DNA from 3 places in the Priestia sp. GS2 genome. Region 1 is predicted to be linked to each of the others. Evidence: riboswitches for the same ligand, from Rfam matches in the RefSeq annotation. Region 1 holds a riboswitch; each other region holds the start of a gene.

What was found. A riboswitch is a leader RNA that binds a small molecule or an ion and turns the genes downstream of it on or off. The one in region 1 is predicted to bind lysine.
Region 2: linked by a shared signal. The riboswitch ahead of V2145_RS01135 (aspartate kinase) and the one ahead of V2145_RS17835 (Na+/H+ antiporter NhaC family protein) in region 1 are both predicted to bind lysine.
Region 3: linked by a shared signal. The riboswitch ahead of V2145_RS19575 (transporter substrate-binding domain-containing protein) and the one ahead of V2145_RS17835 (Na+/H+ antiporter NhaC family protein) in region 1 are both predicted to bind lysine.

The regions. Positions count from the first base shown of each region.
Region 1 is NZ_JAZGJX010000001.1:3,478,166-3,480,372, reverse strand. Features, by position in the region: gene yunB (sporulation protein YunB) at 1-381, shown strand, start outside; lysine riboswitch at 452-640, shown strand; gene V2145_RS17835 (Na+/H+ antiporter NhaC family protein) at 764-2,207, shown strand, end outside.
Region 2 is NZ_JAZGJX010000001.1:219,656-221,862, reverse strand. Features, by position in the region: gene V2145_RS01140 (YslB family protein) at 1-94, shown strand, start outside; gene V2145_RS01135 (aspartate kinase) at 118-1,353, opposite strand; lysine riboswitch at 1,487-1,664, opposite strand; gene uvrC (excinuclease ABC subunit UvrC) at 1,731-2,207, opposite strand, start outside.
Region 3 is NZ_JAZGJX010000002.1:54,931-57,137, reverse strand. Features, by position in the region: gene V2145_RS19580 (YitT family protein) at 1-488, shown strand, start outside; lysine riboswitch at 632-816, shown strand; gene V2145_RS19575 (transporter substrate-binding domain-containing protein) at 925-1,761, shown strand; gene V2145_RS19570 (amino acid ABC transporter permease) at 1,825-2,207, shown strand, end outside.

The DNA of each region.
Region 1 (2,207 bases):
ATTCCAACTGATATTAATATTGAGTCAGATGAAAAGCTCAGGCAGCGGGGGATTGTCTATCAGGTTCCATTGGGGCAAGCTACAAATAATGCTTTATTAGGAAATTTAGGACCATTAATCCCAGTTAAATTTCATGCAATCGGAGATGTGCAATCAGATGTTGTACGGAAAATAGAGGAGTACGGAATTAACGGTGCTTTTTTAGAGATTTCAATTGAAGTTCAGGTTAATGTTCAGGTAATTATTCCCTTTGCTACAAAGCAGACAACTGTTCAAGCGACAGTGCCTGTAGGAATGGCAATGATTCCAGGGAGCGTACCGGATTATTTTAACGGTAGCACTAATTCAGCCTCCCCATCTATTGAACTAAAGAAAAAATAGCCGGTTGATAACTTTATATTTTACCGATATAATGTACTAGATATAATTATATACCATCACCTTATCAGATCGATGAGGTAGAGGATGCAAAAAGTATGAGTATACTATGTGAGGATGACAACTGTGATCATAGTAAAAAGGATTTTTTGCCGAAGGAAAGAAAAAGAGTCAGCTTTTCTTTTCTGGGGTTACCTTGAAAAAGGGTAACACTGTCATTATGAAAATACGTTTGTTTTCATGATGGAGGGCTACTGATCGTGATGGAGGATAACATAACATTACAAAGAGTAATGATAGTTATTTTCTATCATTGCTCTTTTTGCGTTTTTTTCTCTATAAGTAGTTCTCCCGTATGTAAGCAGGCTTATATTAGGAGGATCTCATGGAAGGAACTATTTTTTCGTTATTACCACCATTTATCGCGATACTAATGGTTGTTTTAACACGTAAAGTACTACTTTCCCTAGGAGTGGGAATTTTAGCAGGTGGATTAGTATTAACCGAATTTTCGATAGGTGAAACCATTCAAAAAATTTGGGGAAGCTTTGCTACCATTTTCTATGCCGATGGTGCAATTAATACTTCAAATCTATTTATTTTGCTTTTTCTTTTAATTTTAGGTGTTATTACGGCTTTTATCTCAATCATTGGAGGAAGTCGTGCCTTTGGCGAGTGGGCTTTAAAGCGTATTAAAACACGTCGTGGAGCTCATCTATTAACAGCCGTGTTAGGGATTATTATTTTTATTGATGATTATTTCAATGCACTAGCTGTTGGTCAAGTGAGTCGTCCAGTAACAGATCGCCAGCGAATATCAAGAGCGAAGCTTGCTTACTTGATTGATTCAACGTCAGCTCCTGTATGTGTGATTGCACCGTTTTCAAGTTGGGGTGCCTATATAATTACAGTTGTAGGTTCAATTCTAGCTGCACATGGTATGAATAATGTGTCAGCATTTTCAGCATTTGTACAGATGATACCTATGAATTTTTATGTATTCACTGCATTGATTATGGTGTTTATTGTAAGTGTTTTTGATATTAACATTGGACCGATGAAAAAGCATGAGGAACATGCTATTCGTACTGGTGAAGTAACGGATCCAGAAAAAGGAGCAGTACCAGGAGAATTAAAAGAAGATTTGCCAGTTAGTAAAAATGGTCGTGTATTTGATTTGATTTTACCAATTATTGTATTGATGATTGGGACAATCGGTGCGATGCTATGGACAGGCTACCAAGCAACTGAAGGACAAGCTACAATCTTTACAATGTTTGAGAATACGAATGTTCCTAATTCATTGATGATTGGTGGTTTATCAGGTCTTGTTGTAACGCTATTGTTATTTATTGTACGCACTAGACAATCAAGTGAGTTATCTAATTCTGTGCTTGGTAAAGGTATAGTAGCGGGGATTAAATCAATGCTACCTGCTATTTATATTTTACTGCTTGCTTGGATGATTGGAGATTTAATCGGTCAGTTAAAGTCAGGAGAATTTTTAGCAGGGATTGTCGAAAGCTCTAATTTAAATATTGCCTTCTTACCAGTGGTACTATTTGTTATTGCAGGCATCATGGCATTTTCAACAGGGACATCTTGGGGAACGTTTGGTATTATGCTTCCAATTGCAGGTGACATCGTAGGAAATATTGAACCAGAATTATTATTACCAGCTCTTGCAGCTGTATTAGCTGGTTCTGTTTGTGGAGATCACTGTTCACCAATCTCTGATACAACTATCTTGTCATCAACGGGAGCAGGAAGTCATCATATTGATCATGTAATGACACAGCTTCCTTATGCAATTATTTCAGCTGTGATCA
Region 2 (2,207 bases), 3.3 Mb from region 1:
TAAAGAAAAAGCAGGCAAAATCCTGTTTTCAGTTCAATGGGATAAAAAAGATATCATTACACCTGAAACTAGAGCGGAAAGATATAAGAAATAAAAGCGGGCAAAGCCCGCTTTTTATTATTGAACTTGATAAATATCTTGCTCTTCTAATTCAAAAGCAGTATGTAATGTTTCTACCGCTTTGACCATTTCTTTATGTGGAACAACTGTTGATACTTTAATTTCAGATGTGCTTACCATTTTCACTTCAATTTCTTCCACAGCTAATACTTCAAACATATCAGCCGCAACGCCAGGATTTGAAATCATCCCCGAACCAACAATTGAAACTTTAGCTAAGCCACTTTCATGCTCCACTTTTTTATGACCAACTATGTCTTTTAATTGAGATAACACTGACAAAGTTGTATCCGTATCTTCTGTTTTAATAGAGAAAGAAATGGATAAACGGTTGTCTGACGTAACATTTTGAATAATGATATCTACATTGACATGTTCTTTTGCTAATGCTGTAAAAATGGTTGATAACGTCTGCTGCTCATTATTTAGCCCTTCAATGGTGACTCTTGAGATATTGTCTTCAAATGCGATTCCTCTTACTACTAAGTTTTGTTCCATTGATACTTCCTCCTCCACAATCGTTCCTCTTTCTGTTACTAAGCTTGACCTTACCTCTAGTGGCACCTGATAGTTTTTTGCAAACTCTACTGCTCGAGGATGCAATACGCCCGCCCCTAAATTTGCAAGCTCTAGCATTTCATCATATGAAATAGACTGCAGTTTACGAGCACCTTGTACGTAGCGAGGGTCAGTTGTAAACACTCCCGTTACGTCTGTATAAATATCGCACTTATCTGCTTTTAATGCTGCTGCTAAAGCAACGGCTGTTGTATCAGATCCGCCTCTGCCTAATGTTGTAATGCTGTTATCTTCTGACATTCCCTGAAACCCTGCTACAACCACAATATGATTTTTTTTCAAACGCTCTGCAATAGCTTGTTCATTAATCTTGGTGATGCGTGCATTTCCATGCTGAGCTTCCGTACAAATTCCTGCCTGCCACCCTGTATAGGACGTAGCTTCATAACCTTTTTCTTGCAGCGCCATTGTAAGAAGGGAAATCGTTACTTGCTCACCAGTTGTTAGTAGCATATCCATTTCTCGTTTACTTGGCTTACTTGTAATTTCCCCTGCCAATCTTACTAGTTCGTCTGTTGTTTTTCCCATTGCTGATACTACCACTATTACCTGGTTACCTCGCTGAACTTCTTGAATTACTCGATTGGCTACATTCTGAATTCGCTCGGTTGATCCAACAGAAGTACCACCAAATTTTTGAACGATTAATCCCATAAGTATTCTCACCCTTTCTTTTATTTTCAATATGATAAAGAGGCGATCTATTGCTTAAGCTCAGACAATAAAAAAAGCAATGAGATTGATATCTCATTGCTTAACGAACGAAAAGTATATAAAACGTTCAATGCCGTGAGATAGCTCTCCAAGAAACATATTCTTGACAATCCTACATTTATTCAACGCAGAACCAGCAAATGACTCTATGAGATGTCATTCACTTCGGCAAATTTCCCTTTCCACATTCGTCTTTAGAGCTCATACTCTTCAAAACGTGTACTCTTAAAATTTGCACCTCTATCTTCACTTCAGTTTAATGAAGTGTCATATGAAATTATGTTCTAGCTTATCAGAGTTTAAACTGGAATTCAATACTAATTTTTTAAGGCTTCAACAATTTGCTCTGCAACCGACCTTGGAACTCCTGCATTTTGAATCTCTTCGATTGATGCTTCTTTCATTTTTTTAACAGACCCAAACTTTTGCAATAATGCTCTTTTACGCTTTTCTCCCACTCCTGGAATATTGTCTAATACAGACTGAAAAGCAGACTTAGAACGAACTTGCCGATGAAACGTAATAGCAAAGCGGTGAACCTCATCTTGAATTCGTTGAAGCAAATAGAACTCCTGGCTGTTACGCTCAAGTGGAACAATTTCAGGAGGGTCTCCAATCATTAAGTTAGATGTTCTATGCTTTTCATCTTTTACTAACCCAGCTGTAGGAATAAGCAACCCTAGTTCATTTTCCAAAACATCTTGAACAGCTGCTAAATGACCTTTTCCACCGTCCACAATAAGTAAATCTGGTAAAGGTAAACCTTCTTTTAATACGCGCATATATCGTCTTCT
Region 3 (2,207 bases), on a different contig from region 1:
GTTTAGCACTGCGTAACGGAGGCGCATTGGACGGTATTGATATGCTTGCTGTTCTCCTTTCACGAAAGTCCCCGTTTGGAACAAGTGACCTTATTTTATTTTTAAATATGTTTGTTTTTATCGTGGTTTCTTTTGTGTTTGGCTTACAAGGAGCTATCCTTTCTGCAATTGCTTACTTCATTGCTTCAAAGGTCATTCATGTCGTTGAAGTAGGACTAAGCGGTTCAAAAGCGTTTGAAATTATTACAAGTGAGCCTGTCTTAATGGTTAAAACGATTCGTGATCGACTTGGTCGAAGCGCTACATATAAAGAAGTATACGGCGGATATTCTCATGAGAAGTTCAAAGAAATTACGTGCGTCATTAACCGTTTAGAGGAAAGTAAGATGAAGGAAATTATCAACGAGATTGATCCGAACGCATTTGTGCGCGTATATGACGTTGCCGAAGTAAAGGGTGGAAACTTTAGAAAAACCAACATTCATTAAATTAATCTTTTTATTCTGTATAAAATTGGTATTATCTAGAGGTGGAAGGATTATCCAACAACCTATCCAATAAAAACCAGATTGACAGATTAGGAAGAAAGATGTAGACTTGAAACAAATTTAATAAGACCTCACTTTTAGTCAAGTGAGGTAGAGGCGCGGTATTTAACAGTCTTTAGTAGAGTTTGAGAGACGTTGAAGCTAGGGAGAAGGAAATATCGCCGAAGTGAGTAAATTGTTCTCAACGATTGCTTGCTGGGTCTGTAGTGAAGAACTGCAGGACTGTCTCGATAAGTTTACCAGCTTATTGAGTTGTGCTATCTCATCTTTTAAAAGAGAGGACTTTAGGGAACGATGAACGAAACGACCTGAGTATATCTCGGGTCGTTTTTTTATTGTCTTCAAAGCTTAAAAAGATATAAGGGGGAAACAAATTATGAAAAGAAAAGCAGGGTTTTTCTTAACATTATTGCTTTCAGCAGTCGTTTTATTAGCAGGCTGTGGGCAAAGCAGTGAGTCAGCATCAGGTTCAGGAGATGCTGATACGTTTACGGTAGGTTTAGAAGCGGGCTATCCACCATTTAACTGGACTCAGAACGACGATTCAAATGGCGCGGTTAAAATTAAAGGCAGCTCACAGTATGCAGGCGGCTACGATGTTGAAATGGCCAAGAAAATTGCTGATGGATTAGGCAAAGAGCTAGTAATTGTAAAAACTGAGTGGGATGGACTTGTACCAGCCTTAACATCAGGTAAGATTGATGCGATTGTTGCAGGAATGTCACCAACCTCAGAGCGAAAAGAAACAATCGATTTCTCTGATAACTACTATAATTCAAACTTAGTAATGGTTGTGAAAAAAGGTGGTAGGTATGAGGGAGCTACAAAAATTGCAGATTTCAAAGGTGCAAAAGTTACGGCTCAATTAAACACGTTCCACTATTCAGTAATTGATCAAATTAAAGGTGTATCAAAAGAAACAGCAATGGATAATTTCCCAGCAATGCGCGTAGCGTTAGAGTCAGGAGTTATTGATGGTTATGTATCAGAGCGACCTGAAGCAGTAAGTGCTTCAGCAGCAAACGATAATTTTGCAATGGTTGAGTTCAAAGATGGCTTTAAAACATCAGCTGATGATACAGCTGTAGCGGTAGGTCTTAAAAAAGACAGTGAACTAAAAGAAGAAATTAATAAAGCCTTAAAAGGCATTTCAGAAGACGAGCGCACTAACATTATGGATACGGCAATCAAAAATCAACCAGCAGCAAAATAATGATGACATAAAACCGGCTGTATACTGCAGTCGGTTTTGTAATGAGGTAAAGGAGGAAGAACGATGAGTTTTGAATGGATTATCACAATCATCTCAGAAAACTGGCCAATGTTCCTACGCGGAGCTGGGATGACGCTGCTAATTGCGCTAACAGGTACCGTTATTGGAGCGATTATTGGGTTGGTTGCCGGTATTGTCCGCACTGTTCCAACGCCAAAGAGCGGGCTGAAAAAAGCAGGGTTGAAGGTAACGAATTTCGTTTTATCTGTATACATTGAATTTTTCCGAGGTACGCCAATGATCGTGCAAGCAATGGTTATTTACTATGGTTCAGCGCTTGCATTTGGGTTTGATATGAACGTGATGTTAGCAGCGGTGATTGTTGTATCAATTAATACGGGAGCATATATGGCTGAGATTGTACGAGGGGGTATTATTTCAGTTGA